Regions from separate parts of the Paenibacillus allorhizosphaerae genome, predicted to be linked through region 1. Evidence: riboswitches for the same ligand, from Rfam matches in the RefSeq annotation. Region 1 holds a riboswitch; each other region holds the start of a gene.

What was found. Region 1 has a riboswitch for cyclic di-AMP ahead of ACFQI7_RS20065 (TrkH family potassium uptake protein). Riboswitches for the same ligand answer to the same signal wherever they lie in the genome.
Region 2: another riboswitch for cyclic di-AMP. It lies ahead of ACFQI7_RS33830 (3D domain-containing protein); the one in region 1 lies ahead of ACFQI7_RS20065 (TrkH family potassium uptake protein).
Region 3: another riboswitch for cyclic di-AMP. It lies ahead of ACFQI7_RS06430 (CAP domain-containing protein); the one in region 1 lies ahead of ACFQI7_RS20065 (TrkH family potassium uptake protein).

The regions. Positions count from the first base shown of each region.
Region 1 covers NZ_JBHSRV010000005.1:223,147-234,055, reverse strand. Annotated here, with positions in the region: gene ACFQI7_RS20085 (succinate dehydrogenase cytochrome b558 subunit) at 1-274, opposite strand, end outside; gene ACFQI7_RS20080 (LysR family transcriptional regulator) at 540-1,445, shown strand; gene ACFQI7_RS20075 (cation:proton antiporter) at 1,442-2,689, opposite strand; gene ACFQI7_RS20070 (potassium channel family protein) at 2,793-3,455, opposite strand; gene ACFQI7_RS20065 (TrkH family potassium uptake protein) at 3,471-4,823, opposite strand; cyclic di-AMP (ydaO/yuaA leader) riboswitch at 4,930-5,073, opposite strand; gene ACFQI7_RS20060 (CPBP family intramembrane glutamic endopeptidase) at 5,303-6,925, shown strand; gene uvrC (excinuclease ABC subunit UvrC) at 6,954-9,098, opposite strand; gene trxA (thioredoxin) at 9,362-9,679, opposite strand; gene ACFQI7_RS20045 (YqzM family protein) at 9,867-10,013, shown strand; gene dnaI (primosomal protein DnaI) at 10,207-10,909, opposite strand, start outside.
Region 2 covers NZ_JBHSRV010000021.1:7,743-18,651, reverse strand. Annotated here, with positions in the region: gene purR (pur operon repressor) at 1-643, opposite strand, end outside; gene ispE (4-(cytidine 5'-diphospho)-2-C-methyl-D-erythritol kinase) at 778-1,632, opposite strand; partial or broken gene ACFQI7_RS33855 (small, acid-soluble spore protein, alpha/beta type) at 1,972-2,160, opposite strand; gene veg (biofilm formation stimulator Veg) at 2,470-2,742, opposite strand; gene yabG (sporulation peptidase YabG) at 2,950-3,825, opposite strand; gene rsmA (16S rRNA (adenine(1518)-N(6)/adenine(1519)-N(6))-dimethyltransferase RsmA) at 3,894-4,817, opposite strand; gene rnmV (ribonuclease M5) at 4,810-5,367, opposite strand; gene ACFQI7_RS33830 (3D domain-containing protein) at 5,471-6,604, opposite strand; cyclic di-AMP (ydaO/yuaA leader) riboswitch at 6,925-7,150, opposite strand; gene ACFQI7_RS33825 (TatD family hydrolase) at 7,376-8,143, opposite strand; gene ACFQI7_RS33820 (HD domain-containing protein) at 8,201-9,484, opposite strand; gene ACFQI7_RS33815 (AbrB/MazE/SpoVT family DNA-binding domain-containing protein) at 9,876-10,130, shown strand; gene rsmI (16S rRNA (cytidine(1402)-2'-O)-methyltransferase) at 10,334-10,909, opposite strand, start outside.
Region 3 covers NZ_JBHSRV010000001.1:1,442,303-1,453,211, forward strand. Annotated here, with positions in the region: gene ACFQI7_RS06390 (L,D-transpeptidase) at 339-827, opposite strand; gene ACFQI7_RS06395 (SGNH/GDSL hydrolase family protein) at 1,125-2,060, shown strand; gene ACFQI7_RS06400 (MmcQ/YjbR family DNA-binding protein) at 2,119-2,478, shown strand; gene ACFQI7_RS06405 (metal-dependent hydrolase) at 2,545-3,057, opposite strand; gene ACFQI7_RS06410 (glycoside hydrolase family 26 protein) at 3,244-4,803, shown strand; gene ACFQI7_RS06415 (glycerophosphodiester phosphodiesterase) at 4,896-5,714, shown strand; gene ACFQI7_RS06420 (hypothetical protein) at 5,783-6,244, shown strand; gene ACFQI7_RS06425 (sugar phosphate isomerase/epimerase family protein) at 6,304-7,071, opposite strand; cyclic di-AMP (ydaO/yuaA leader) riboswitch at 7,334-7,472, shown strand; gene ACFQI7_RS06430 (CAP domain-containing protein) at 7,479-8,105, shown strand; gene ACFQI7_RS06435 (MetQ/NlpA family ABC transporter substrate-binding protein) at 8,298-9,137, opposite strand; gene ACFQI7_RS06440 (methionine ABC transporter permease) at 9,190-9,858, opposite strand; gene ACFQI7_RS06445 (methionine ABC transporter ATP-binding protein) at 9,839-10,870, opposite strand.

The DNA of each region.
Region 1 (10,909 bases):
GGAAGTAACCGTAGTTGTTTACGTTGTTTTTAGCCGTGTACGCTACATACAAGCCGTAAATCGCATGATACGCCAGCGGAATCCAGATGCCGACAATTTCCAAAAGCAGTACTAACGGCAATCCGTGAAGCCATTCGACGTGTTCCAGGAAGCCCTCATGACCGCCCTTGACCGCCGAATAGTTTGTCAGCAGGTGTTCGATCAAAAAGAACCCGACCGGAATGACCCCCAACAATGAATGCAGCTTTCGTGAATAATACGAGTTTTTGAACATTGAATTTCATTCCCCCCTTAAATTAAGGCTTGTCACCGCATCGTCAAAACCATCTACCATTGTACTCCCGCATGTTGGGAGCGTCAACCAAAAACGCTACGACTATTTTCCATGAATCGACATTCTTTTATGCAGGAATCGGCAAAACTTGTGAACAAAGAGTGACATATACATACTACTCCTGTTTCGCTTATAATGGAAGTGCTTATTATTTATAATAGCTTATAACTTACGTGCATATAGAGACATAGAGGATGTGTTTGTAATGGAACTGATCGATGTGTTCGCGACCGTCGTGGAACAGCAAAGCCTGAATAAAGCTTCCCTGCTGCTGAACATTTCCCAACCGGCGCTGTCTCGCAAAATCATGCGGCTTGAGGAAGAGCTCGGCGTACAATTGTTCAAGCGCAAAGGCAAACGGCTGGAACTTACCCGAGCGGGAGAAATATGCTACGAGCATGCCCTGGAGCAAAAACGGCTGGAGCGCAAGCTTCATCAGGCGCTTCAAGGCTTCAAGGCGAACACGGCACCGGCCAGCATCGTGATCGGCGCAAGCTTGACGACCCTGCAATCCACTCTTCCCGATTTGATTACCATTTATACGCGCGAATACCCGCTAACCGATATTAAGGCGGTGACCGGCAAGACCCACGAGATCGTTCCGCTGGTCAAGGAGAAGAAGGTGAACATCGGCCTCGTTGCCTCCAGCATCAGCGAGCCGGGACTTACCTGCGTGCCGCTGTTCAACGATCATCTCTGCCTCGTGCTGCCGGTCAAGCATCCGTTCGCCGACAAAAGCACGCTTACAATACAAGACTTGCATGAGCTGCCGATGATCTTGTTTTCGCGCGGAACATGGTACCGGGTGCTGATGGACGAAATGTTCCACCGCTGCGCGGTGCATCCTGACGTCAAGATGGAGATCGACTCGTTCGAGGCAATTACGCGGCTCGTAACGACCTGCGAAGCGGCGACGCTGCTGCCCGAGTCTTACTTGCGGCATACGTTAACGGAAAATAACCAGTTGACGGTCCGGTTTATTGCGGAGCTGGAACAAACAAAAAGGACGACCTCCCTGCTGTTCACAGAAGAAGCCGTCCACGAGCCGTCTATCCGGCAGTTTATCGACAAAGCGGTGCATCATTACCAAGCCGATTTTCGCGTGGATTAGTTCGTTCGCGGCCGGGCCGCGGGTTTGCGTTCCTCGAGCCCAAGCCTGCGGGCGACCGCGGCGGTCGTCCCGGCTTGAAGCAATATCGTGAGCAGCACCGCGAGGAACGTAACGGAGGCGATCACATCGGCGTATTTGACGCCGAGCCCTGCGACCATGCCGGACAAAGCCGCCGGAATGACGCCGGTTTCCCTCACCCAGAACATGAACACGATCTCGTTCCACTTCCAGTCCGCCTTTCGGTCGGGCAGCGCCGAAGCCAGTACGGTGAGCGGCCGGGCAATGAACATGAATACGGCAATGACGCCGAGACTTGGCCACAGATGATCGAGAATGACCGTGAAGTTCACCTGGCTGCCGAGCAAAATAAAGATCAGCATGCGCATCAATACGGTCGTATTTTCCGTGAAGTGCGCCATCTCATGCAGCTTGTCATTCAAGTCGAGCTTGAACAAATCGACATTGCCCCAGATCAGTCCCGCGGCGAAGGTCGCCATAAAGCCGCTCACATGCAGAGCATCTCCCAGCCAATACGTTCCCAGCGCCGTTACCACCAGGGCGATCGTCGCATAATCCCGCAAGTAGCCGAGTTTCAAATGCGCCGTGGCAAACGCAAGGATCGAACCGGCGATGACTCCCACCGCTATTCCCCCAAGCGCGGTCTTCAAGAATTCGATGATTCCCGACGAGACAGAGAATGCTTGTCCTCCCATAACGATGGCCAGCACCGAGAACGTCAAGATCGACCCGGTCGCATCGTTAAAGGCGGACTCGCTTTCCACCGTTTCGCGCACTTTGTCGCGAATCTTCACCTGCTTGAACACCGGAATCAACGTAGCCGGGTCCGTAGAGGAAATGATCGCGCCCAGCAGCACCGCGTAAATCATCGGCAAGCCGAGCAGGAAATGCGCCGCAACCGACACGGCCGCGCATGTGATCAGCACCCCCGGCACGCTCAGCAGCGATACGGTAATCCATACTTTGCGCAGGCCGGACAAACGGATGTTGCGCCCGCCGTCGAACAAAATGAGCGTCGACCCGACGGTAAGTATGAACTGGTTCGTAAAAGAAGCGCTGGACTCGCTTACCAGATGAAAGCCCGGGCCGATCAGCATGCCCGCGACCAAAAAAAGAGCGACGTCCGGCAATTTCAGCCAGCCCGCCACTTTCCCGAATAACATGCCCATCGTAAGTATAATAACGATCAAAAACAGAACATGATCCAGTTGCGCTCCGTTTTCCATGAGCTAGTCCTCCAATTAAGAAGCATCCGTCGAATAGTTAGTTAGTAACCCGAGGAATCAGTCATCTGGGATCGCTTTTGAATAGCCCGTTTATCATTACAGACTAACGGTTCACTTCATGCTCGAACGATTCGATTTGATCATTCGTCCCGATAATGACCATCACATCTTTTTCTTCCACAATATCACTGGCGGTCGGAGCAATTATAACCCCGCTCTTCTTATTAATGGCTACAACGCTGCAGCCGTACCGCGCCCTCGGATTCAAATCTTCGAGCGACCGGCCGGACAGCCGCTTCGGAACGGATATCTCAGCGATGGAATATTCGTTCGAAAGCTCGATATAATCAAGCAGGTTGGGCGATACCAACTGATGCGCTACGCGAATCCCCATATCCCGCTCCGGATAAATCACGCGGTCAACCCCCACCTTCGTCAGCACTTTGCCGTGCAGCTCCGATAGCGCCTTCGCCACAACCGTTTTGACGCCGATATCTTTCAGCAAGATGGCCGTCAAAATGCTAGCCTGCATATCGTCGCCGATGGCGACAACGGCGCAATCGAAATTGCGGATGCCGAGTGAGCGGATTACCTCTTCATCGGTGGCATCGGCCACGACCGCATGCGTGAGCTGATCGCTCATCTCATCAACGGATTCTTCGTCCCGATCGATGCCAAGCACCTCATACCCCAGATCGACGAGCTCCTTCGCCAAACTCGAGCCGAATCTTCCTAATCCGATGACCGCGTACTGACCACGTTTCATAATTTCTCTTTTCCCCTATCCAATCGTAATTTTTCCTTCGGGATACCTGTATAATTCTTTCTCCACCTTCGGACCGAGCGCATAAGCAAGCGTCAGCGGACCAAGACGACCGGCAAACATCGTTAGGGCAATCAATACTCTGCCGAAATCGCTTAAGTCCGGCGTCAGCCCGAGCGACAAACCGACGGTGCCGAAAGCGGAAGTGACCTCAAACAAGATGACCAGAAACGAATGATCCTCCGTCGTCGACAACAGCATCGTTACCGTAATGACGAGGAACAGCGCGATCATCGTAAGCGTAATCGCCTTCAAGATGCGGTCTTTGCCAAAGCGATAATGGAAAAATACGATGTCTTCCTTGCCGCGGATCATCGCGATCATCGCGCCGATCAGCACCGAGAAGGTCGTTGTCTTGATTCCGCCCCCGGTAGAACCCGGCGAAGCGCCGATGAACATCAGGATAATGATGAAGAACTGCGTCGCCTGCCGCAAGCTGGCGAGGTCAACCGTGTTGACCCCCGCCGTACGCGGAGAAACCGATTGCGTAAACGATGCGAGCAGCTTTCCGTACCAGTTGAGCGAGCCGACCGTCTTCGTGTTGGAAAATTCAAAGACGAAGATGACTATAGCCCCGACGAGAATCAAAATGCCCGTTGCGCTCAGCACAACTTTGGAATGGAGCGAAAGCCGTTTGTTCCGCTTGAACTCCAGCAAATCCGAGATGACGACAAAACCGATGCCGCCCAACACGATCAATGCCATCGCTACGAAGTTAACGATAAAATCATCGGCGTAATACGTCAGGCTGCTGAAAGGGCCGGTAACAGAGCCGAATAAGTCAAACCCGGCGTTGTTGAAAAAAGAAATGGCGTGAAATATGCCGAAGTAGATACCCTTGGCGGGACCAAGATCGATCGACCATCGAATCGAGAAGACGACGGCGGCGATAAATTCAATGGTCAATGAATAGCGGATGACTTTCCGGATTAACCGGACGATGCCTTCCATGCTTCCCTGGTTCATCGCTTCCTGCAAGATGAGCCGTTCCTTGAGCGAAATTCGTTTCTTCAGCATGAAAGCGAACAGCGTCGACATGGTCATGAATCCAAGACCGCCTACTTGGATCAATAAAATAATGACGACCTGCCCGAACTTGGAGAAAAACGTTCCTGTATCCACAACCACCAGACCGGTCACACAAGTCGCCGACGTCGCCGTGAAGAGCGCATCCAGAAAACGCAGCGGCGTTCCGCTTGCCGATGCGATGGGGAGCGACAGCAGCACCGCCCCCGTCAGGATGATCGCCGCAAAACCGATGACTAGGATTTGCGGGGGCGTCAGCTCAAATTTTTTTGCCGGAGCGTTCATGTTGCACCTCGACTCTGATTTTCGGGCAATAAAAAAGACACTGGAAACCCAATGTCGTCTTTTCAGGTTCCTGTAAAAGTTGCAACGGCATCGGCGTGCACACCTCGCCAATTGCAACGTAAGCCTACGAGGTTAGCTGACGGATTCGGATGTACAGTCACCCTATCAGCGGCCTGAAGCGGCTTCGCTGAATTCACCCCTAAACTCATGGTTCCCCCGTTTTCGTTAAGAAATTCGGCTTTATTCAATTGATATGAATTATAATCGTGTTTAGCGAGAAGTACAAAGTCGTAAATGAGTGAAATGTACAGGATTAAAGGAATATTAACGAAATGTAAGCGCTCCATTAGATACGGCGCTTCGCTTTGCTTCGATTATCCTCGTCACACTCGCGAATTCATTGGAATTCCGCGGCGCATGTATGCTACGTTTAATGAATATAATGAAATAATTCAATAAAAATGGAGAAGGAGCCCCCCATGCAGAGAAAACGGTCCGAACCCTCGCTGCTGCTGCTCGCTGTCCTCGGTTTGATCATGTACTTGGGCGTTATATTCATATCCCCTTTCATGGAGGGCGCCGACCGGCTCGACGAGAATAACATTGACAAGCCGTCCGTGACGAAGCAGCAGGCAGCCGACGCCGCATTGAAGTTTGCGGAAAGCCGGTTCCGGCTTTCGAGCGACGTCGAGACAAGCACGCTGTATCAATCGTACACGACGCGGAGCGGTTATTTGCAGAAAGAGCATTTGTACGACGATTACTTAAAAAAATACGGCAAACGCTTCCCGCTCGACTACTATGAAGTCGAAATTAACGATCGCGCGTCCGGCATGAACTATTTTATTGCGGTAAACTACAACACGCTAGCCGTGATCGGCTTTGAGCGGAACAAGCCCGCGGCGGCGAAAACCAACAGCGTGAGCCCGTCCGAGACGAACTTGACCAAGCTGCTGGAACAAACGATAGCCGAGATGGGCTATAACCCGGCGGCTTTTGTGGTGGAACAAGACAGTTCCGCTAACGGTTCATTTATGTTCAAGAGCAAATCGGAATCCATCGGGGATGCAAAGCTGGCACTCGTGATGAAGGTCGAAAGCGGCCAGACGACAGCATTTCGTCCCGCCTTTTCGATTCCCGGCTCGTACGGCGAATGGAAAAATGCCCAAGACGACAAGTCTGCGCTCATGACCCGCATCAGCATGCTCGTATCGCTCATGATGACGATAGTGGCGATTTGGATCGTCATTCGCTACCGCAAAGAAATCGGATTTTCCAAAGGCCTTATATTAACTCTTCTCTTTCTCGCCGTGTACATCGTCAACAATTTCAACATGATGCCTGCATTCCGGACAACCCACGGCAGCGGACCGACGGAAGCGGGCGCCATATTCTACTTGTGGTTTGTCAACATATTCGTGTTCTTGATGGGGTTATCGACGTATTTCACGCTTTCCGCGGGCCGGCATATGTGGCTGGACCATGGATGGAGCGCATGGCCCGTATGGAAGGATCAAATATTCGGAGATCATGTGCGAACGGCCATGATTCGCGGCTATATGCTTTGTTTATTTCTGCTCGGATTGCAGCAGGTGATGCTTTTTACCGCCGGGGAAGCATTCGATGTATGGGCTGTCAGCGACCCGGCCGATTCCGTGTACAACATGGTATATCCCGCCTTATTCCCGCTGATGGCGTGGGCCGCGGCGATCTCGGAAGAAGCGGTTTACAGGCTGTTCGGCATCGCGCTGTTCCTGAAACTGACACGCAACCGGTTTCTGGCGGTACTGCTGCCGAGCGTCATCTGGGCCGCAAGTCATACGCAATATCCGATATATCCGGTATATACCCGGCTCGTGGAAGTAACCGTGATCGGCTTAATATTCGGATGGGCTTTCCTCCGCTACGGCTTCCTCACCGTTATTTTCGCCCATGCCGCCATGGACAGCATTTTGATGGGGCTGTCGCTCATGTACATGGGCGAGCCGCTGCAGGTGCTGACCGGCATAGTTTACTTGGCCGTTCCGGCGCTCATCGGCTGGCTGCTATCTTGGCTGCACCGCACTTATTCAGGCGGCCGTTACCGGCCGGTGCCGCGGTAACCAAATGCACGACAAAAAGGCAGACGTATTACACGTCTGCCTCTAACGTTTCCACGGCTTCTCCGTCCGAAACCGTATCGTTTTCCGTTTGATCCGCTGCACCTTCCGGCTGATCCGGATTCGGAGACGTTAAAGCCTGCAATATTTGCGAAGCCAGCTTTTCTCCGATGCCAAGAGGCTTAAAGTCTTCGACTGCAGCCTCTTTTATTTTTTTCAGCGAGCCGAAATGCTTAAGCAGCGCCTTGCGGCGTTTCTCTCCGATGCCCGGAATGGAATCGAGCAAGGAAATTGTCATTGATTTGCCGCGCGTCTCCCGATGAAACGTGATGGCGAAGCGGTGAACCTCTTCCTGAATGCGCTGCAGCAAATAAAATTCCTGGCTGTCCCGCCGAATCGGCACGACTTCCGCCGGATCTCCGATCATCAGCTGCGCCGTCTTATGCTTCGCGTCTTTCACCAAGCCGCAAACGGGAATATACAGGCCAAGCTCGTTCTCCAGCACGTCGACCGCTGCGGAAATTTGTCCCCGGCCTCCGTCGATGACGACAAGATCGGGCATCGGCAGCCCTTCCTTCAAGACGCGCTCGTACCTTCGGCGTACAACCTCGCGCATCGTCTCATAGTCGTCCGGCCCTTTTACGGTACGAATCTTGTATTTGCGGTATTCCTTCCGGTCCGGCTTGCCGTCCGTAAATACGACCATGGCCGAGACCGGGGACGAGCCTTGAATGTTGGAGTTATCGAACGCCTCGATCCGATGAACGGTGCCGATCCCGAGCCATTCGCCCAAGTTTTCTACGGCGTTGATCGTCCGTTCCTCATCCCGCTCAATGAGGCGGAATTTCTCCTCCAACGCCACCCGCGCATTGTCGCAGGCCATCCCTACCATATTTTTTTTCAAACCTCGTCGCGGGAAATGCACTTTCACCTTCAGCCAGCTCTCTAGCGCTTCTTTGACATCCGCTTTCGCCTCGGACGGCTTGCCGGCATCGTCTTCTGCTACCGCTTCCGACAAAATGTCCGCTTGCATTTCCAACGTATCGCTCACCGTGTTCTGCTCCGCGGCAATATCCGTCCCGCTGCCTGCCTTGCGTCCATCATCCGCCGCATCCATGCGTTCTACCTTGCCCTCACCCGCCGCGATCTCCCCCAAGCCGCTCGCTTGATCTCCCGTGAAATCAGCAGTGGTCGCAGCCGTGTCCTGTTCGCCCGCAGGCATGAAGATTTCTTTCGGCAGTGCCGGGTTATCGCTATAATATTGCGTGACGAACGTCAGGAAATCTTCGTACGCCTCGCCGTAATACGGGAACATCGTTGCTTTGCGTTCGATCAGCTTGCCTTGGCGCATGTACAATATTTGCACGCACATCCACCCTTTTTCCACGGCAAAGCCGAAAACGTCGCGATCGACGATGTCCGACGTATTGATTTTTTGCTTCTCCATCACGGCGTCGATATGGACAATCTGATCGCGGAACTCTTTGGCGCGCTCGAAGTTCAGTTCTTCCGCGGCCTCTTGCATTTTACGCGTCAGGTCCTGCTTGATCTCATCGTGTCCGCCGTTCAGAAACCGGCTGATCTCCTGCACCATTTTATCGTACGTCTCCCGCTCCACTTCATACTCGCAAGGAGCGACGCATTGGCCCAAATGATAGTACAAGCATACGCGGTCCGGCAGCGTCTTGCATTTTCGGAGCGGGTACAGCCGGTCGAGCAGCTTCTTCGTTTGCTGCGCGGCGAAAGCGTTCGGGTAAGGACCGAAATATTTCGCCTTATCTTTAAACACCCTGCGGGTCACTTCCAACCGGGGGTGCGTTTCATTCGTAATTTTAATGTACGGGAACGACTTGTCGTCTTTCAGCAGCACGTTATAGCGCGGATGATGCTTTTTGATCAAATTGCATTCCAAAATAAGCGCCTCGACGTTGCTGGCTGTAACGATATATTCAAAGTCGACGATCTCGCTAACGAGATGCTGCGTCTTGGCCGTATGGCTTCCGGTAAAATAAGACCGGAGCCGGTTGCGCAGCACTTTGGCTTTACCGACATAAATGATGGTTCCCTCGCGGTTTTTCATCAAATAGCAGCCGGGCTGCTCCGGCACAAGCGACAGCTTCGTCTTGATCGCTTCCAGCCGTTTCTTCCGTTCGTTATCCCCTTCGAAAATAGACATGCGGCTTCTCCCCTCCCCTTCCGCGACAAAAAAGCTCTTTTTCCAGAATACCAGAAAAAGAGCTTTTTCTCATCTGCCATTTGCAGCCGTTGCAACGGAGGAACAATGTTGCCGGTTGTCAAACAAATTTGCAACCGTTGCAACGAAGGAACGACGTTGCCGGTTGTCAACAAATTTGCAACTCTTGCAATGTACGATTAGCATTGCCGGTTGTCAACATTTTGCAACCGTTGCAACGTAACGTTGGCAGTTGCCACGCCACATTACTGATGGCGGCCGATTACGTTTTTGAGCGCGTCTTTGGACTGGAAGCCCACCACTTTGTCCACCGGCTGGCCGTCTTTGAACACGATCAGCGTCGGAATGCTCATTACGCCGAAACGGGAAGCGGACTCCGGATTGTCGTCCACGTTCACTTTCGCGATTTTCAAATTGTCGCCTACTTCTTTATCAAGCTCTTCCAGCACCGGAGCGATCATTTTGCAAGGACCGCACCAAGGTGCCCAGAAATCTACAAGAACCGTACCGGAGCCTTCCACTTCATTCGTGAAGGATTGGTCAGTTACGTTTACGATAGCCATGATTCATATCTCCTTTTTTGACGAATAATAAGAGTCAACATGTAAAGTATACCACAATGAGGTCCTTTTTCAACCGCGCCAAAGTTTGCACAATTGTCACTTTTCCCGTCCTTTACAATTGTTCGGGAAGTTGGGTATACTAATCATAATAAGATGAACTGGCACGCATTAAGGAGGAACGATTCCGATGACCGATTCCAAACATCCGGAGCTTCACGTATATGAGGAACAACGCGACGACTTAATGGACGTTGCAATGGGCTTTGGCGTCTTTTTTGCAGTTTTGTTCGTGATCGCCATCGTGGCCACGATCATTACGATTGCAATGAGATGATGAGAAACAAGAAGAGCCTTATCCGCCGATGATGCGGGTAAGGCTTTTTTTACGTTGTCGCTCAACGAAATGGCCGATACACAATGACGCATCCGAAAAATCGTGCGCCGGCACTCGCTCATAAATAAAAGAACCGTCCGGTGCCATGTCCGTCGACGGTTCTACCTATCGTATCCGCATGCAACCACAACGTCTATCGTCCCCGCTTATTATGACCGTTCACCGACACCGTCTCGACAAAAGGCCGGATCCGGTCCATGATGCGCCGTCCTTTGTAATCCTCGTCTCCGTCCTTGCTCGTAAAGCTGAAATGCTTCTCCAGCGCGTCAAGATCATGGTTGGAAGTAAAAAACGTCGGCTTCCGGTTCATCCGGTAGTTGAGGATCGCCCCCATCACATGATCGCGCAGCCACGGGCTCAAATTCTCAGCTCCGATATCGTCGAATACGAGAAGATCCGTCTCTTTCAGCACATCGATCGTTTCCTTCAGCTTCAGCGGCTCGTCGAACATCGATTTCAAATCTTCGACAAAATCGGGCATGTACACGATCGCCCCGGTGTATCCGTCCTTCGCAAGCTCGTACAGCATGTAGCACATCAAGAACGTTTTGCCGGTTCCGAATTGGCCTGCCAAATAAAGTCCGTTCTTCTGCAGGCCGTCTTCCCGCATTTTGAAAATGTAATCGATCACTTGCCCGACCGCTTCCTCCCGTTCCGGGTCCTTGTCCAATATTTCAAGGGACGAATACCCTTGCGAAAGCGCCCGCTCGTCGACGTAGAAGCTGCGAATCCGGCTGCGCACCGCATCCTGCGTCGCTTTGGCCAAATACTTTTTGCACGCGACCTTCTGGTCGAACACCCGGGTCCGGTCTTCCCCCGGCTCAACCGAAAGAAGC
Region 2 (10,909 bases), on a different contig from region 1:
CGTGGATCGTGCCACCGACGCGCATGAAGTCGTCGATAATGAGCACCTTCGATTCTTCCTTGAGCGCACGACGCGACAACGACATCGTCTGAATCCGTTTATTCGAACCGGATACATAGTTGATGCTGACCGCCGAGCCTTCCGTTACCTTGTTGTCCCGGCGCACAATGACGACCGGCAAGTTCAAGTAGGTGGCCGTTGCGTAAGCTAACGGGATCCCCTTCGTTTCTACCGTCATAACGACATCGATATCGCTTGCGGCAAAAACGGAGGCGAACATTTTGCCCACCTCGTTCAAAATCATCGGCTGGCCCATAATATCGGACATATACAAATATCCGCCCGGCAAAACCCGCTCCGGCTGCTCCAGTTGTCGGCACAGTTGTTCGACGATCCGCAGTGAATTCGCTTTCGATACTTTCGGAATGAATTTGACGCCTCCTGCCGCTCCGGCCAGCGTCGTCAACTCCCCAAGGCCTTCCTCTTCAAACACTTCTTTTATGATAGCCAAGTCTTCACTGATCGAAGATTTGGCAGAATGATAACGATCCGCGAACGTCGTCAAAGGAATAAGCGTATGGGGGCGAAAAAGCAAGTATTGCGTCATCTCGACCAATCTTGCGCTTCTTTTAAGTTTTTTCATCACGTGTCCCCCCAGAACAATAAATAATGTAGTTAAAATCCGAATATTATAAGCAAATATACCATTTTTATACGTATTTATTCAAGTTAGTTCATGAAAATTTTCCTTACACAAACATAACACAAGGCGGCTGACTAAGTCAGCAGCCTCACTGCGTACACTTCTTTGCAAAATCCTCTAAGTCCATTATAGATGCGCGCGACCTTTGATTCTTTCGAGACCAGACCGAATACGGTAGGCCCGCTTCCCGACATCAGCACGCCGTCCGCCCCGAGACGCTGCATGACCTCTCTCAGCTGCCGCACCTCCGGATACAGGTCAAAGGTGACCTCCTCCAGTACATTTCCGAGCTCTGAGCACACCATATCGAATCGTTTCTCCCGAATCGCCCTCAGCATTCCGGACGTCGACGGGTGCTTACGGATCGCCTTCGCATCCAGCTTTCCGTATATTTCATGAGTCGACACGTTGATCGGGGGCTTGGCCAATACAACCCAGCACTGTGGCGGCGATTCGATCGGCTCCAGCTTTTCGCCGCGCCCTCGGGCGATAGCCGTTCCTCCCGTCACGCAAAAGGGAACGTCTGAGCCAAGCTCTGCCCCGAGCCGCTGCAGCTCCTCCGAACCGATGTTCAGCCTCCACAGCCGATTGAGTCCGCGCAACGTCGCCGCCGCGTCGCTGCTGCCGCCTGCAAGTCCGGCCGCTACCGGAATTTTTTTGTCCAAATGAATATAGACGCCTTGACGCACGTCATACCGGTCTTTAATCAGCCGCGCAGCCTGAAAAGCCAAGTTTTTCTCATCCAACGGTATGTATCCGGCTTGACTTGAAATAATGATCGTGTCGCGGGGCAGTTCCTGCATCTCGATGCGGTCCGCAAGATCAACCATCGTCATGACCATCTCAACCTCATGATATCCATCCTGCCGTTTATGTAAAACATCTAGCGATAAATTGATTTTAGCCGGCGCTTTCTCGAATACTTTCATTACGACACCTTCTTTAACCTGTCTAAAGCCCGAATTTGGGGGCTCGTGCCATTTATATCTAATACTATACCAAAATGATAACAAAAAAAAGCTAAAGCCGTCTCTTGCGCGCTTTAGCTTTCTTTTATGGCTCTTCCCTGCTGCAAACCGTCATTGCGGAGTTTGATATTGCGAGCCGTACGGCTGCTGCATCCCGGCGCCGGACGGCTGCATGTAAGGCTGGGCCGTTACAGGGATATATGCGGGAGCAGCTGCGTATTGCGGCCGAGCCGCCATAGAACTCGGAAGCGGCTGTGCATAAGCCGGCTGCCCGTACGATGCGGCGTTTTGCGGCGATCTTTGCTGCTGTTGTTGCTGCGCGAGGGTCTGCTCCGCGATTTGAATGGCCCGTTTCACCATATTCCCGGCATCCTTCGTCCGGATTCCCGCCCAGCCTTCACGCTGTACCGTCTCATAAAAGCCGAGATCTTTGGCCAGCTCATATTTGAATTCTTCCGACATGATGCCTCTGCGGCTTCTGCGTCCCATTATTTACTCATCCTCCCTCACTTGCTCAATTGATCAAGTTATGAAGTATTATTCCTCACAGCAAAAAGTTCATGCATGAATGCAACCTTACCGACGTATCGTCCGTCAAATAGGCATAAGGAAAAGTTGCCGTAAAAATAAGAAAAACTCCTGATCGAAGTCCTTCAAGTAGCCAGACCGTCTTTAGAGGTAGTTTGTCTTGGTACAGAAAATTTTCGTTCGCTTTATCGCTTCACTGAAACTGAACTTAAACTTTCTGTAAAAATCAAAAACGGCCCGCCTGTCGGCAAGCCGTTATGTAACATGTATTTATTGATGTATGGTTATGCGAAATTCACCGTCGTTGCTTTGAACCGTCACTTCAACGGATTCCGTCAGTATATCCGCATAGCTGTAGGAAACGCGCTTGAAAGCGTTCTGCTCTTGATCCAGCTTTACGATAAAAACGGAAGGGTAGGTTTCCTCCAAAACACCGGATCGTTCGATTGTCTTTCGGCGACCACCATTCGCTCTTAACATAATCTTTTGTCCGACATGAGGTTCCAAACTACGTTTGATCTCCAATAGCGTATTTTTAGCCATTGACCACTACCACCTCTTTCCTATAAGATTATACCCCAATGTAGGTAGTATGTCAATTTAAGCGAAATATTATATCAGCCGTACAAACCCATTGTCAACGGGATATTTCCTCATATTATGTAGAAAGGGGGGGAGTAAAGTAAGGTTTCGTTCACCATTTCTTCACATTGGTAACATTTGGAAAAAGAAAAAAGCACCTTTCGGCGCTTAAGTGAGGGTCGAATATTGCATTTTGGGTACGCCGCGACGGTAGCTTCCTAGTGATTCGACACCGCCTAGCCCTTCCAATCCGCTATGTGTCAAGCCGATGACATCGACGATGTTTACCGTCTCTTTAATCGGTGTATAGGCCACTTTCGCCGCAATGCAGAGCGGGTCGAGCGCATGAATGAGCACGCGGGCCGGAGAACTGGCGAAATTCGCTCCTGCGTGCAGGAGCGCTTCAAAGTGGGATTGGCAGGCTCCCGCAATCACGGTCAGTACATCGCGGTTTTTCTCATATTGTCTGGCAATGCGGACTGCATTTACAAAGTTATGTGAGTTTTTATAGCTGCTCAGCTGTGAAATATCGCCGGCGTTTCGATGCTTCAGAATGCCGTCATGCCCCGTAATCACAACGATATCCGGTTGGGTTTGCGGAAGCAAGCGATACAGGGCGTCGGCCATACTCGCTTCGGTTACGTAATATCCTTCGGCCGGGACTCGCAGTTCGCTGTACAGATTCATGCATTTGCGCAAGTAAAACGGGTCGCCGTCCAAATGAAGCACTTTTCCGGGGAGATCAAAATAAACCGGCCTGATCTTTATTTTCTCGCCCATGTCGGGCTGCAGATTTGCAGGAACGGCGGGCATCGGCGGAACAACCGCAGAACGCTTGAGCGAATCCAGCCATTGCGGGCTGGCCGCCGCCACATATTGGAAAGGGTCCCGCTGCGGTAAGGCATCCAGGTCCAAGAGCGGAGCGTCCGCGAGCAGCCGAAGCTCCACACCGCGGAGCACCGCATATTGCTGTCTTATCTCTTGAATCTTGAAAACAATGTCACCGCCATACGATCTGCGAGTGACCAAGTCTCCTTGCTTCATAGCTGCATCGCCTCCTCGTCTATCGTATGGCGACGATGGGCAAATGGTGCAAGGAACACTTGTTTTGGCTAGCCGTTTCCTCTCAAAGCCTGGCTCAGATGCCGGCTTAGAACGGCATATTCTTCAATTGACAGCGTTTCGCCGCGGCGGGAGGGCTCGATCCCTGCAGCGTGCAAAATATGCTCCAGCTCACTCTTCGTCTCCTTGCTGAAAAATTTGGAGGCGAGATTATTATAGATGGTTTTTCTTCGTTGAACGAAGCTCGCGTGCACGACATCAAAGAAAAACGATTCGTCCTCGACGTCAACCGGTGGGCGTTCGCGCACTTTCAGCTTGATGACGGCCGAATCCACGTTAGGCTGAGGAATAAAGACGGTACGCGGCACAACCGTTACGATCTCCGGCTCGCAATAATATTGAACCGCAATGCTGAGGCTGCCGTATTCTTTGCCGCCGGGCTTTGCCGCCATGCGCTCGGCCACTTCTTTCTGGATCATCACGACGATGTTCTCCAAAGGCAGCTTTTGTTCCAAAAGCATCATAATGATCGGAGTCGTAATGTAATACGGCAAATTGGCTACAACGCTCACGCGGGCAACTTCGTGAAAATGCTCGTCAAACAGCTTCTTCAAATCGATCTTCAGCACATCGCCGTGAATAACCGCAGCGTGAGGATAGCCTTCCAGCGTCTCCTGCAGCAGCGGAAGCAGCCTTTGGTCGATTTCAACGGCTACGACGCGCTTAGCGACTTTCGCGAGCTGCTGGGTCAGCGCCCCGATGCCCGGACCGATCTCAAGGGCGCCTTTTGCTGCATCCAGATTTGCGGCCGATACAATTTTGTTTAAGATGTTCGGATCAATCAGAAAATTTTGTCCGAGGCTTTTTTTCAGCACGAATCCGTGCCTTTTAAGCAGGTCATTGGTTCGTTTGGGCGTCGCGATATCTTCCAGCACCGCCCGTTCCGTCTGTCCATGGATGTGATCTCTAGTCATGATTTGTACCCTCATTTTCCGCTAGCGGACGGCACGCTTCCAGAAACTCTTCCTGCGAAATCTGAAACATGCGGCAGCGGTTATAAAATTGTTTTCCGTTACAATAGCCGATTCCTAAATATTTGCCGACCATCATTCTTCGGGCGGCCGCCTCGGGATGGACGATGAGTCCAGCTTCCATCAGGTCTTCCCATGAAATTTGGGCTTCCGCCGACTGATAATCGGTGCGCACATTCTCAAGCGCCTCGCGAATCGCTTCTACGGATGCGTTCTCCACGCCGATATCTCCGCGGCTCGTCGCCGCTTCCTGGGTCAAAAAAGCATGCTTGCAGCCGGGCACTTCTTTCGAAATGATTTTGCGGATCCGTTCCCCCGCGTGGTCCGGGTCGGTGAAGACGATGACGCCTCTGCGCTCTTGCGCCAATCGGATCCGTTTCAACACATCTTTGTTGATCGCCGACCCGCCGGTTTCGATCGTCTCGGCTTCGACAGCCCGTTTCACGGCCGTTGTATCGTCTTTTCCTTCAACGACAATGATTTCCTTAATCATACCATACTTACCTTCTTTCGCTAACAGCAGAAAAGAAGAGGAACGTGTCGCACCTCTTCTTTCCTTCTCGTCTATATTATGAGTCTGCCCTAATTGCAAGTCATTAATCGGTTGTCGGCTTCTTCGGTCCGATGACATACACGGTATACCCGCGCTTCAATCCGAACCGGTTCGCATACGTATTGCTCTCGAAATAAACGTCCATGACGTTTCCTTTGATAGCGCTACCCGTATCCTCCGCTCTGCGGAATCCGATACCATCGATATAAACCCACCAACCCAAAGGAACGACCTTTGGATCTACTGCAATCGTGCGACCTTCCGTTACTGTCGTACCTGTAGCCGTCTTACCGAATCCCGGATGCGAGGTTCCTTTTCCTGTGGAACCAGCGGTATAAGCGGTAAGCGTGACATTATTGATGACCTGCTTGTAAGCAAAGGTCACTCCATTTTTCGATATTTCATCCACAGTGGGCGACGAGGCCGACAACACCGTTACCGGGTTTTTCGTGCCGATCGCAACAATCTTTTTTATACTTTCCGATTGGACTTTCTCGTCAACTACCTGTTCAGACACCAATTCGCCGTCTTCAAACACTTTTTCCTTCGTTTTGAGCAAGACGCCTTCTTGCCCTTCCTGAACTACTTGTTCTTTACCTTTCAAGAGCTGCGGTTCGTTGCGTTTGACAACTTCAAATGCAATCGGTTCCGTTACTTCTTCCGTCTCTTTCTTCACCCGTACAATTTGAATTTTATCATTTTCCGGCAAAGGCGCATCGATCGCAGGGGTTATTTTATCAAGCTCGCCCAAAGAAATGCTTAGTTCCTGCAGCGCACTTCCCACCGTTTTACCGATCGTGTATACCGTTTTGGTTTCTCCATCGGCGGTAAGCTCTACCGGCTTCGCCCGTTCAATCATAATCCGCTCTCCCGATTTGATCGCGCTCGCCAGGGAGTGAGACAGATGATCGTGCTCGCCGACAGCAATGCCTTGTTCATCCAGTATTCGTTGCAGATTCCCGTGCCGGGTTTGAAATGTTTTCTCCTGGCCGTCTACAACTACCGATACGCGCTTAATGGCCGTACCATACAACATCATTAAAAACATGAAAGCCATCGCGAATGAAATGAGTGCAATAATCGATATCATACGCAAGTTTTCATGCTTCCATCGCAATGCGAAGGACATGCTGGATGATCGTCTTACATGGGTTTGTTCCGTTGACACAACGCCCACTAGTTCGGTCCTCCTTCAAAGCCTCGCCACCCGAGTGTTTTGCATGAGTAGATCTGACGCGACTATGGTAATTTAGTTTGGCTCCACACCAACGCTGCTTCCGAGTAGCGCATCGCTGCGTTACAGTTTGCAGCAACCTCCGTCCGGTGTCATCAGAACTGCGACTTGCCTGCAGCCCCACCTCCTTGGGACACATGTTTATGAACCGGCTCGGACCTTTATCCCATCTAACGGGGAAACACAAAAAAAAGTCAGCGGAGAAGAGGGCTCTTCCCGTGACTTTTCTCATTTGTTCAAATGAAAATAGAAGCACACGACAATTTACCTCTCTCTTAACGCTTACGAGGTTAGCTGACGGATTCGGACTTGAGAGTCGCCCTACCCATGTTGCAATGAATAGCCGGAATACCGGTATTCGTTGTCAACCAGTGCATCTGCATGCACTTGGGATTCACCCCTATTTTACACCGCTGCCGCCGGCCGAAGCCAAACAGCATGCAATGCGGTTCCCCCGTTTCCCATTTGGAAACTCAGCGAAGTTGGAAATATGGTAATCGTTATGAAGTTATTATTGAGTTTACGATGGGAAGGTAGAAGTTGTAAAGTATACAAACTCGAAAAATTAGAGTGAATTTTGGCCGAAATCACCATTATTCATTGTTTTTCCGAATAAAAACCTTATATTTCTTTTCCGCACATCTATTTTTCATCGTTTTTCTTCATTTATCTTCAGTCGAACAAAAAACAGGCCGTCCCCATCGGCACCTTTTTTCACTTTAAGCGAAAAAAAGCCATCGCATTTCGGGTTGTGATCTCCGCCAGCTCCTCTACCGAAATTCCCTTAATTTCCGCCGCAGTCTCGGCAACAAGACGGACGTAGGAAGACTCGTTTCGCTTGCCGCGGTAAGGGTGCGGGGCCAAATAAGGCGCGTCCGTCTCAATCAATAAGCGGTCGAGCGGCACGTGTTGAAGCACTTCTTTGGGCTGCCTGGCATTTTTGAACGTAACCGGTCCGCCGAATGAAATGTAAAAATTCATATCCAGACACAGCTTCGCCGTCTCCCAGCTTCCGGAATAGCAATGCATGACGCCGCCGACCTCCGCCGCCTTTTCTTCTCGGAGCGTTTGCACCACATCGTGATGGGCGTCCCGGTTATGGATGACAATCGGCATTCCGACTTTGCGGGCCAGCCGGATTTGCTCCCGGAATACCCGATCCTGCACGTCTTTGGGGGACGTGTCCCAATAATAATCGAGGCCGATCTCGCCGATCGCCACCACTTTCTCATGCCGGCAAAGCGACTCGAGCCATTCCAGATCTTCAGGCAGCATATCTTTGGCATCCGTCGGATGCCAGCCAACCGTAGAATAGATGAAATCGTACTGCTCGGCCAGCGCAATGGAGCTCGGTATCGTTTCCCGGTTAAAACCGACATTGATAATTCGACGAATTCCGTTCTGCTGCGCGCGTTCGATGACCTGTTGTCGATCTTCATCGAACTGAGGCGCATTCAAGTGTGCATGCGTATCTATGAGCATAAAGCGACTCCTTTTGTCTTCTATTTGATAATCATCTTGGAAAGGAAGGAAAATCATTTAAGTTGAGAGCAGTTTTTGCAAATCCGGGTCAAATTGAGAAAGATGTTTCGTAATGAACTCCTGTGGGTAATACAGATGGTATTTTCCCATGTGGATGCCGCTGATCGATCTTACGATCTCGGATTTTCTGGAAATTTCAGTAAGACGATCTTTGGAATCGAGCAGCAGGATGGGCAATTTTTCATCGTGCACACCGGGTCGATATACATCATAGGAAAGATCGGACGGAAAATCAATTTCCAGATAATATGCCGGATCGATGCCGAACCGTTCTAATTGGGCTCGGAGCCGCTCCATTTGCCCGTCGTCGATCCGCTCCAGCGTTATATATTGGAACAATCGCCGCTGCAAAAAACGGGAGCATAAGTCGGCCAAAGTCCGATCCTCTTCCATGGACCATTGCATCAAAGCTGTTTGCATCAAGGCTTCGTCCAGCAAGTAATAATCATCCACCGTCAATGCTTGATTAAACAGGTTGAGTAGAGGCGGAAGCATGAAGCGGAACGAGTAGCTGCTTTCATACAAGTGCTTCGCTCTCTGAAAAATTTTGTGCAAAATGACTTCAGCACTTCGGGTGACAGGATGAAAGTAGACCTGCCAATACATTTGATAGCGCGACATTAAGTAATCTTCCACAGCATGCATGCCGCTTTCTTTCACGACAATATGACCTTGATAAGGACGCATGACGCGAAGAATGCGCTCCAAATCAAAAGTGCCATAATTGACGCCTGTAAAATAAGCATCGCGCAGCAAGTAATCCATCCGGTCCGCATCCAACTGGCTGGATACAAGGCTGACGACGATTTCGTGGGTGTATGTCTTGGCAATAATACCGGCAACCTGCTGGGGAAAGGTAGGCGAAGCTTGCCGCAGAACTTGATTGACTTCCGTGTCGCCCAGCACAATTCGACACGACCATTCTTCATGATGCGTACCGAACGTTTTTTCGATGGAATGGGAGAACGGCCCGTGTCCGACATCGTGCAGAAGCGCGGCACAAAGGCACAGCAATCGTTCTTCCTTCGGCCAGTCTACATACGCGTTGCGTTCAAATTGCGAGATGATTTTGCGGGTGATTTCATATACCCCAAGCGAATGGGAAAAACGACTGTGTTCCGCGCCATGGAAAGTCAGAAAGCATGTGCCTAACTGGCGAATGCGCCGCAATCGTTGAAATTCTTTTGTATTAATCAAATCCCAAATCGTTTGATCCTGCACGTAAATATATTTGTGTACCGGATCTTTGAAAACTTTTTCTTCGTGCAAGGGGGTTGTCATCTGCATCTTCCTCCGAAACCCGATTTGTTTCATTCCGTTGTTTTTCGACAAAGAAAGTCATGGAACGTTCACATACTTGTCGAATAATGTCGTACTTTTAGCCTTAATAAAATACCATCTTTCGTTATATTTTACCAAGAAATCGATCCATGTAGTATATTTTCAATCGGAAAAATCGCGAAGAAACGGGGGAAATTCGTGTTCTGGCGCGCTATTGCATGACACTTTCGTTTTTCTTGGTGAACGTCATGAAATAAATCTATGAAAATATGGTTGACTATTTTGGGAATGGTTGGTATCATATGTATAAAGAATTATGTCGAATAATGACGATTAATTTTTTCGTAGCGATTCGCTGCTCCGCATAACTTCATGAGAGGGGAATATCATTATGATGAAATCTACTGGTATTGTTAGAAAGGTCGACGAGTTGGGACGTGTCGTTATTCCTATCGAACTGCGCAGAACGCTGGGCATCGGAGAAAAAGACGCTTTGGAAATTTACGTAGACGGCGAACGCATCATGCTGAAGAAATATGAGCCTGCATGTATCTTCTGCGGCAACGCAGAAAACGTTTCGTACTTCAAAGGAAAAATTGTTTGCCATGAATGCCTAACGGAAATGCCAATACCTGTGACAAAATAAAAAAAATAGGTTATAATAAAGATAGCAATTTTAACTAAGGTAATTCTAACCTTTTTCATATCTCCTCTATTCCCTGACTCGACATGAGTCAGGGATTTTTTTTGTAACGTTCGGCGCCCTGCTTTATCCAATCCGCTTTCCTTTCCGTCGGAGTATGCCCTCTGAAGCCGGTGGGTATACGGCCGGATCCGGAACATCCGCGTTTATTCGCGATGCAGCAAATTATACAGCTCCCGCTTCGGAACTCCCCGATCGTGAGCGGCTTTCCGCAGCGCTTCCTTGTGGTCCACGCCTTCGCTCTCGTACTTCGCCACATGCTGCTCCGGCGTCAGGCCCATCCACCAGGCGGCTTCCGCTTGATCCTCCGAAGCCAGGCCGCCGCGCACTACGACACAATATTCGCCCTGCGGCGGATGTTCATCCAAATGCTCGAGACACTCTGCGATCGTGCCGCGAACGGCTTCCTCGTACTTTTTGGTCAATTCCCGCACAAGGCAAATGTCCCGGTCTTCGCCCAACACTTCGGCCATCACCGACAGCATTTTCACAAGCCGGTGTGGCGACTCGTAGCAGATCCAAGTGCCACTCTCGCGCTTCAGCGTACCGAGCTCGCGCTCAAGCGGCTTTTTGTCGCGGGGCAGGAAGCCGACGAAGGCGAACCGGTCTGTCGGCAAGCCGGAGATGATCAATGCGGACAGCGCCGCATTCGCCCCCGGAATCGGCACGACGGCGATGCCGGCGTCCACCGCCATCCGTACGAGATCCTCTCCAGGATCGCA
Region 3 (10,909 bases), on a different contig from region 1:
CAAAATAACCACCTTTTACGGGGAAAAGACAGCTCCAATAAAGGATAAGCGGAAAAGAAAAAGGACCCCATGCGGGATCCTTCTCAACGGTGAATTCGATTTTATGGTACTTTTGCACTTGAACCTTGCGAAAAGCTCGGGTCTTACCTCACCACACTACTCGCAGTACGGGTACTACGCTAACGTGTCTTTGGCACATCCCTCCGCTTCTATCTCGATTCAGTAACAACTTCCCCGGTATTTCTCGTTGATTCGCTCAACGGAACCACACCTCTCTTTTTTCACCGTTGATAGTATGTTGCGCAGGGACCCGATCTTTTATACACATTAATTTTTATTTATTCCCGAATGATGACGACCGTTCCGAGCGGAATGTGGCGGTACAGCCATTCGATATCCCGGTTATGCATGCGAATGCAGCCGGAAGAAGCGCTGCTGCCGATGGAATAGGGGCGGTTGGTCCCGTGTATACCGTACGTATACCCACCCGTTCCCGGTACATTGAGCCCCATCCAGCGCGAGCCGAGCGGATTGCGCGGATGTCCGCCTGGCACTTGTTTGCGCACGTACCACGGCTTCACGATTTTGGTCACGATATTGAATTGTCCCGTCGGCGTCAAGGCCTTGGTTCGGCCGGTCGCGACGGCAAAATAGTACATCGGGCGTCCGTTCACAAAAACGGTCAGCCGGTTCGATGTTTTATTGATCACAAGATATACGCCTTCTTCTTCCAATCCGGTCGGGACGGTCGGAAGTCTGGCGCTCGGCGCCAGCGCGCCTGCATACGTCGGAAAAGCCAGGAGGAGCGTTAATGTTAATAAAAGCATAAGGCCCCTTAGACTTATGATCATCTTGTTCATACTCATCCTCACGTCATCGGCTGAATTTTCAATGGTTATAGTTTGCTCTCTTGTACTAGGGGGATATTCGCGGAATGGGGAAGCGGGAAAGAGGCAATGGGTACGACCTTGGTTAGCGAGTTTGCTTGAGGCGCAAATTCAAAGGAAATTCGCCCTGCTTGCCGCGATGACGCGAGTTTTTTCCTTGTTCGTCCATTTTTTCCGTTCCAGGATTGCCGTGAAATGGTATAATTTGTTGAGCACGTTAATATGGAGGCGTTACGGATGGTTACACGGATTCGGAAGGAAGCGGTGTTGCCGGATTCGCTGCGAATTTCATTTTTGGGCGACAGTATTACGGACAATGGACTTTATATTGCGTATTTGGATGCTTATTTCCGGTATCATCATCCGGCGACAGGCATCACTTTCATCAATCTCGGCGTCAGCAGCGAGACGGCTTCGGGGCTAAGCGAGCCGGAGCATCCTTTCCCCCGGCCTTGCGTTCATGACCGGCTGGCGCGGGCACTGGAAGAAAGCCGGCCCGACCGGGTCGTGTTATGTTACGGGATGAATGACGGGATCTATCACCCCTTCGCGAATGAACGGTTTCAAGCCTATAAAGACGGCATGAGCCGCGCGATTCAAGCGGTAAAACAAGCGGGGGCGAAAGCGATCGTGCTTACACCGCCGCCTTTTGACGCAAAGTCGAAGCCCCAAGGGTCCGAACCGGTATCATCATATAGCTGGAAAACGCCTTATGCTAAATATAACGAGGTGCTGGGACGGTATGCGGATTGGATCATGACGTTAACGAGCGAAACGGAAGCCGTAGTCAATATTTACGAGCCGCTGTGGACCGAAATATGCGCAGCTGAACAACATGGCGAACCAGGGCTAACGGGCGACGGCATTCACCCTAACGCCAGGGGGCATTGGATCATTGCGAAGACGCTGCTGAACAGCCTGTTCGATGCGGATCCGGAAGCGATGCCGGACTACATGGAGGATGCGGATCCGCCGGCATGGTTCTCTCTGACGCTGCAGCGCCACCGTCTGCTCAGCAGCGCCTGGAAAGAGCACGTCGGCCATACGAATCCGAATAAATCGCAAGCTCTGCCGCTCGAGGCGGCACTTGTTCGCGGCGGACAATTAGCGGAAGAAATCCGCGGCTTGCTTCAAACGGGGAAACGGACTAACGACGCTTTCCGCAAGGAATAATCGCGTCGCTATGCATATTCCGCAGATGATGAAAAGCAGCAAAATCGAGGTGAACGCTATGAATCACGAACAAATTATGGCGTATGGACTCCGCAAGCCCGGCACATCCGTGCGCTATCCGTTCGACCCGGCAATGCCGGTGCTTTATGTCGGAGATAAAATATTTGCGCTTCTCGGCTCCTATCAGGGCTATCCTAGCGTCAACCTGAAATGCGATCCGGACAGCGCATGGCTTACGCGAGAGCAATACCCGAACGTCGTGTTCGGCGGCTATCATATGAACAAGCGCCATTGGAACACGGTTTTGCTGAACGGTTCGGTGCCATGGGAGGAGCTGCGCGATTTTGTAGACGAATCGTATCAACTGGTCATCGCCAATCTTCCGAAACGGGTAAGGGAGCAGCTCGCCGTTCAATAAGAGGCGATCGTACCTGAGGCGGGTGGGCGAGGCGTCCGACTTGACTCGCGCAAGGTTGATGCATCGTTATGTGGTACTAATCATGTTGTACCATACATAATGCGCAGGCAGCAGCAAAGTCAGCAGCGCCAAAACATACCGGAACAAGGTTTCGGATACGGCTCCCGTATCAATGGCAGCGAATTTCGGCAGCAGCCGAAATTTGAATTTGACGGGCCAGCACAGCTCGACCCCCTGCTCGTTGAACAAGTCGATCAGCGGGTGTGACGCATAAGCAAGCAGGAAGCTCCAATACAATAGCGGCGGAAGAGATGAAAACATCAACCCGAGCGCCAAAAGAAACAGAATGGAGTGTGTCATCGTCCGGTGGCGAACCTTTGCCAAACGTAAGATAGCCGACAGCGGGAAAAAAATTTTGGCCATGGTCGAGCCCTGTTTATCAATGTCGGCGAGCGGACCGGCCAAGCAGCCGATCAGCAGGGCCGCCGCGGATTCCCATGAGAATGGCGAGTCTTGCATGTACAGCACCACGCCTTCGGCGGCGAGCAGTCCTGCAAAGCTATGCGTTTTTTGAAGCATCGTTTTGGTCCTCCGGTTTCATAGGTGCAGACAATCGAAAAGCGCACGCATATTATACCAAACATATGATCGCATCGCTACTGTCTTAAGGCCCAAGAATCTTTTATATTCATTTGAAACTTTAAGCGTGCATATCCGTATGATGTAAGCGTAATCATTTTCCCCTTTGGAGCGATGATCCCTTCCATGAGAAACAAACGAAAACTATTGATCCCACTCACCTACGGATTGCTCGTCGCTGTTACTGCCGCGTTCGCGGCATGTCCCTCGTTTCGCGCGGAAACCGGCGGCGAAGCGGCCGTTCCCGCAGTCGCGCCCCGAGAGCCAGGCCCCGACGCTTGGTGGAGCGGTCAAGCCGATGCAGCCGATCAAAATGGCCAGCCCGATGCGGCGCATGAATACCGTGCCCGCGCGACCGCTTACGCGAACAGCCTTCAATCGCAAACCGCCGCTAATGGCAAGAGTGCTCTTGCCGCTGCAGTGCCGCCGCTTGCGGAAGCGGCTCTGTACGTGCGAACGCCCCGCAGCGCACCGCAAAAGCTCGCCAAGCATGAGCCTGCGTCGGGCGTTTATTTGGGCATGCTCGGCGCAGACAGGCGAGTCGGCTACGATTTTTCCAAAATCGAAGGCGTCTACGAGAAGAAACATGCCATGTACTTAGCCTATGTCGGCTGGCGCAAATTCCAGACCGATACGAGCACATATTTCCCGAAACGGACGGCGGACAGAGTGAAGGCGCTCGGCGGAGCGCTCCAAATCGGCTGGGAACCCCGGTACGGACTGGACGACGTGAAGGACGACGAATATGTGCGCACCTTCGCCCGCGAGGCCAAAGCTTCGGGCATTCCGATTTTCCTTCGCTATGCTTCGGAGATGAACGGCAACTGGGTGCCTTGGTATGGCGATCCGCAAAAGTATGTCGAAAAGTTTCGTCTCATTCACAGCATTATGGCTGAGGAAGCGCCGAATGTAGCGATGGTCTGGTCCCCGAATTTCGTGCCCGCGAATAACATTGATGAATATTATCCGGGCGATGCGTATGTCGACTGGGTCGGCTTTTCCCTCTATGCCACTCCGCTTACCGGCGGCGAGGAAGATTTGGAGCATACCGTCATCGAATATTTCGCTCCGCTGTACGCCAATTACAGCCACAAGCCGATAATGATTGCCGAAGGCGCCGTGGCGCACACGGTACTGAAAACGAATCAATCATATCATGTCTGGGGAGAAGGACAGCTAGGCTACATGTACGCTTTCCTGCCGCGGATGTTCCCGATGGTCAAGGCGATGACGTATTTTAACTTCGGCCGCGCGCAGGCGCTTCGCTCGAATATGGAGTATGTATACGATCTCGGAGAAAGCGCGCTGATGGACGGCATGTACAAGCGGATCACCCGCAGCGACATGTTTTTGGACTATGTGGAGCAAGGCGTGAACGCCGCTCCGCACCAATATGTGCCGCTTTCCGGTTCGCAGCTGCCCGCAGGCAAACAGAAAGTGATGATGTACGCCCGGATGAAAGATGTAAGCACGCCGTTCGCGGTAGCGCTGTATCAAGGCGACCGAAGGCTTGGCATCAGCTATGAAATGCCGTGGGAAATCGATGTCGATATCCCGGCGGCGGACGCATCGAAGCCATGGCGCATCGTAGCTTTCAACAAACAGATGGAGCCGATTGCCGCCTCCCCCGGTACGGCCATTGCCCGAACGGAATCGCCTGATAAAATCAACAGCGGCGCGCCTTGATTTTTCGGAAAAACAATCTATCACTAATTCAAATGATAGTATGATATATTCATAGTAAACACACCACACACCACGAGCAGGAGACGCGCCCCATGCAAAAAGTTCTGATGGTATTCACCCTCTTAGTCGCTGCCAATATAGCCTCTACCGGTTCTGCGCCGAAGACGCTTGCAGAAAATAAAAACATCGTTACCGCCCATCGAGGCAGCTCCGCAGCCGCTCCCGAGAATACGTTAAGCTCGATTCGCAAAGCGATCCGCGACGGAGCCGGCTACGCCGAAATTGACGTTCAGGAAACCGCCGACGGCGTTGTCATTCTGATGCACGACAATACGGCGCGCAGGACGGCGGGCATCGATAAGCCGGTATGGGAAATCGATTCGGGCGAGCTACGGAAAGCGAGCGCAGGCGCATGGTTCGGCAAGCAGTTCGAAGACGAGCGCGTACCTACGCTGGATGAAGCCATTCAAACGTCCAAAGGCCGCGTCAGACTTAACATCGAACTGAAAAATAACGGCCATCAGAAACAGCTTGCGGAAAAAACGGTCGCCCTGCTGCAAAAGCACGATTTCGATAATGATTGTACCATTACTTCATTCGATCCGGAATTGCTGCGAAAGGTGAAGAAGCTGCGGCCAGGCATTAAGACCGGACGCATTATCGGCGAAAAATCCGACGTAACTGAGAGCTTATACGCGTCGAGTGATTATGAAGTAATTAGCGCCGCTTATCCGCTCATTGACGAACAATTCATGCGCGACGCGCGTGAACACCATAAAAAAGTTTATGCTTGGACGGTCAACGAAAAGAAGTCGATGCAGAGAATGGTTTCTCTCGGGGTGGACAGTGTTATTACGAACGAACCCGAGCGGTTAGTCCGGTTATTGAAAACGATTCCGAAAGAGCGGTAATGACCGCGGCCTCCTCATTACGCGATCGGTCAGGCTGACAGCTCGATCGATCATGGATTTGCGATGCGATGAACGGTTCAACGGAAGCGGGGATTACTCAGACGATGTCCACAATATTTTTGGGTACGAAGCAATTGAATATGGCAGAAGAGCTGCGTCAGCTTGCCGAGGAATGGAATGCCGAGTGCCGGCACGTTCCGGAAGGACATTGGTTCCTGCCGGAATATATGATGCGGATTCACGGCATTCACATTGAAGAGGAAGCAAGCGGATGGCGGTTTTGGCGCGAGGCGGATGCGACGACATGGGAAGATTTTTTGCTTATGCATATAACGCATCGGCTCGCTTCCAATCATGGGCAGCTGCTTGAATACGAATCGCAAGGTAAAATACGGCTAGTCGAACCGGAGCCGCACACTTTCGCCACCTTCGATCTATATGCGGAACGAGTGCTTGCAAAGGAGAGCGGCCTCGTTCGCGATATGAAAAAAAATTGGATCTATGCGCACCGAACCCGATATGTCCGATAGACGAAAAAAAGAGATTCCGTTCGCTTTACAAGCGGGAATCTCTTTTTCTTTGCGTGCGTTTACGCTTCCACGCCCATGCGGCGCAAATTGTTAAACGAAATGGCCAAGCTTTCAAACGGATCGCGGCCGTACGTTTGATCCTGCTCGACGGCTCCCCACTCTACTCCGATTTCGCGGCAAGCGTCCAGGATGCGGGCGAAGTTCATATTGCCTTCCCCGACTTCGGCAAAGCGCTGCTCGCGGTCGCCCGTTACCGCCATATCTTTCAGATGGACCACCTTCATGCGCCCATTCACCTTACGGATCCATTCCGCCGGGTCGGCACCGCCGGCTTGCACCCAGTATACGTCCAGTTCGAAATCAACCGCGGCCGGATCGGTTTCCTCGAACAAAATATCCATCCCGGTTCTGTCGCCGAATTTGGCAAATTCAAAGCTGTGATTATGATAAATAAACGTAAGTCCTTCCGCCTTCAGCTTGCGGCCGATATCCGACGCGATCTTCGCGAAATCGGAATATCCTTCCGCGCTTTTCCGGTATTCGCCCGGCAGACCGCCCAGTCCTACGTACTGACAGCCCCATAATTTATGCTTGGCGATGACCTCATCCAGTTTGTCCGTCAAATCACCGTACCCGATATGGGTCGCGCAGATCGTCAAGCCTTCCTGATCGGCCAATTCTTTCAATGCTTGGTTATCGATCGGACCGACGCCCGAAACCTGAACCGCATTGTAACCGATTTGTTTTACCTTTTTCAATGTCGTTGCAATATCTTCCGGCGTTTTCAGATAATCCCGAAGCGTATAAAGCTGTGCCGCCAATCTCATCCCCATCACCCCATTGGATAAAGTAAATACAGTATGATACTAACATAACTTTTGGAAGAATGCACACGTTTTCATATGAAAACGAAATGAAAATTGAAACGTTTTATCTTAAACTCCTTCTTGTTAGAAAAAGAACTTCCCAGCGGCGGCAAAACTTCACTTGCATCGTATAAATGGGGTTACTGGAAAACTTTATCGAATGAATGCCGGCTGCTCCCGTGCTACAATGGGAAGACCTCAAGGACAACTTTCTTGGGGTTAAATTTATGGAAGGCCGAGGCTTCCTTATGGAAGCGCGGGGGACCCTCATCTTCTGGGGTGAAGCCACTGCCAGGTGGCCGGGTGATTGCTCTTTGACCCGAATCCGTCAGCTAACCTCGCAGGCCATAAGAAGGAGAGGATTTTCGTTGAACCGTATTAAAAAAATCGTCATGACCGGCGTGCTTGCGCTTGGACCGATTCTGGGTGCAGGAGCCGTGTCCGCCGCTTCGTATACCGTTAGCGGAAACGATACGATGTGGTTAATTTCCCAAAAGCAAGGAGTCAGCTTGAACGCCCTGATCGCGGCCAATCCGCAGGTTGCCAATCCGAACATCATCTGGCCGGGCATGGTGCTGAACGTACCGCAATCGGGATCGAATGTTTCGACCCCGACGACGTCGTCTTCCTCCTATGCAAATCAAGTCGTGACGCTGGTAAATCAGGAGCGCGCCAAAGCGGGACTGAAGCCGCTCACGAGCGACGGACCTCTGACGGCAATGGCTTTGGATAAAGCCAAAGATATGTACAACAACGGCTACTTCGATCATACGTCGCCGACCTACGGTTCCCCGTTCGACATGATGAACGCGTACGGAATCAAATATACGTATGCAGGGGAAAATATTGCAAAAGGACAACGTACTCCGCAGGAAGTTATGAATGCGTGGATGAACAGCCCGGGTCACCGGCAAAACATCTTGAACGCAAACTATACCAAAATCGGCGTTGCCTACTATAACGGAGAATGGGTGCAAGAATTTATCCGCAATTAATACCATTTCCCCGGAAATATATGCCCTCTGATTCATACCGCAATTCATTATTATTCCTTCCCATCCGGCGATACCGCCGATACGTACGCTGGAACCCGGTTGATGGCCATTACGGCATAGTCTTGTTCCATCGTCTCGCAAATAAGGGACCATTCGCATCATGCGAATGGTCCCTTATTTTATGATATGCGATTAAAATGCCGGTACGATCGCACCTTGGTATTTGTCCTCAATAAACTTCTTCACTTCCGGCGAAGTTAATGCCTTCACAAGCTTCTTCATTGCTTCCGAATCTTTATTGTCCGGACGAGCGACCAATATGTTAACATAAGGCGAGTTTTTATCTTCGATAAAGATCGCATCCTTCGTCGGGGAAAGCTTCGCTTCCAAAGCATAGTTCGTATTGATTAGCGCCATGTCTACTTCCGACAGTGCACGCGGCAGCATCGCCGCTTCCAGCTCTTTGAATTTCAAATTTTTCTTGTTCTCGACGATGTCTTTCACCGTGCCTTTGACGCCAACGCCGTCTTTGAGCTTGATCAGATTGTTTTTTTCCATCAGCGCCAAAGCGCGGCCGCCGTTGGAAGGATCGTTCGGAATGGCGACGGTTGCCCCGTCTTTCAGCTCATCGGCCTTTTTGATTTTTTGCGAGTAAGCGCCGAACGGCTCAAGATGAACGCCGGCCACCTTCACAAGATTCATGCTTTTATCCTGATTGAACTGGTCCAAATACGGTGCGTGTTGAAAATAGTTGGCATCCAGCTGCTTCTCGAACAGCTGCACATTCGGTTGAACGTAATCGGTAAATTCCTTGATTTCTAGGTTAACGCCTTGCTCCTTCAGCGCTGGTTTGATCGACTTCAGGATTTCGGCATGCGGTACGCTGGAAGCGCCGACTTTCAAGGTCACTTCTTTCGCCGCGGCAGGCGCGCCACCGGCAGCATTCCCGGGAGCAGCAGCTTCTTTCTTGCCGCAAGCGGAAAGCGAAAAGGCTAGAACGATCGATAATGCGGTCATTGCGATTTTTTTCACGGTTGGTTCCTCCCTATCGTTGTAACATAATATTATTTATATATGAAAATCCTTACTTCCGCTGATATCTCCGGACGATCCGGTCGCCTAGCGATTGCAGGATTTGAACTAACACAAGCAAAATGAGTACGGTCACAATCGTAACGGTCATTTGGAAGCGTAAGTAGCCGTAGCGGATCGCTAAATCCCCGAGCCCTCCGCCGCCGATCGCTCCGGACATCGCCGTGTACGAAACCAGCGTGACCGCCGTAATCGTAATTCCCGCAATCAGTCCCGGACGCGCTTCAGGCAGCAGCACGCGCCATATGATTTGCCAATACGTCGCCCCCATCGATTGCGCAGCCTCAATGACGCCGCGGTCCACTTCGCGCAGCGACGTCTCCACCAGTCTGGCAAAGAAAGGCGCGGCCGCAATAACGAGCGGTGGAATCGTACCCGGAACGCCGATGGAGGTGCCGACCAGCAGCTTCGTGAACGGAATGACCAGGATCATTAAAATGATGAACGGTACGGACCGCAGCACGTTAACGATCACGGATAACACCGAATACACTACCGGCTGCTGCAGCAGCTGTCCGCGGGCCGTCACAAACAAGATTACCCCGAGCGGCAGCCCGATCAGCACGGTAAATAACGTGGACACCCCCAGCATCGTCAGCGTATCATAGCTGGCTTGTCCGATCTCCGCCCAATCCAGCTCCTTAAGCGCGGTCAGATCCATGTCGAATCACCTCCACATCGAGGCCGCGGCTACGCAGCCTTTCGATTGCTTGTTCCGTGTCCCTTTGCGCGCCGTGCAGCTCCAATACAAGCTGTCCGTACGGTGTATTTTTCAGCCGGGAGACAGTTCCTTGCAATATGACGAAAGGAACGTTCGTGTCCCGCATCGTCTCGTACAGCGCCGGTTCATACGTCTGCTCCCCGATAAATGTAATACGTATGAGTGTCTGCGGCTCGCCGGCTTCTTCCATAAGCGGCAGCCCTTTGTCCACCGCGCCCGACACCTGTTCAACGAATTCCCGGGTGGTCGGGTGCTGCGGCTTCAGGAAAACTTGCGATACCGGCCCCGTCTCCACAATCTTTCCGCCGTCGATGACGGCAACGCGGTCGCAAATCGAACGGATCACCTGCATCTCATGCGTAATCAGGACGATCGTAATGTTGAGCTCCCGGTTAATCCGCAAAAGCAAAGCAAGGATCGCGTTTGTCGTTTGCGGGTCCAAGGCGGAAGTCGCCTCGTCGCAGAGAAGAACCTTTGGATTCGTAGCGAGCGCTCTGGCAATGCCGACCCGTTGCTTTTGCCCACCAGACAGCTGGGCGGGATATTTGTTCTCATGGCCGTCAAGTCCGACAAGCCCGATCAGTTCCGCGACTCTTCGCTCCACCGTCTCTTTCGAACGTTTCGCCAGGCGAAGCGGAAAAGCGATATTATCAGCCACCGTCGCCGAGCTGAGCAAATTGAAATGCTGAAAAATCATGCCGATCGTACGCCGTTCCTCTTGCAGTTTGCGGCTCGCAAGCTCCGTCATATTGACGCCATCGATGAATACCCGCCCCGAGCTTGGGCGTTCGAGCAAATTGATGGTCCGGATCAGCGTGCTTTTCCCAGCACCCGAGTGGCCGATAATGCCGAACACTTCCCCTTTGTTCACGCTCAGGTTAATATCGTTCAGCGCCGTCACCTTGTGATTGCCGGACTGGTAGTCCTTAACGATATGCTGCAATTCGATCATTGTGCGACACCTCCTCCCGATAAGAAAAGCTTCTAATCG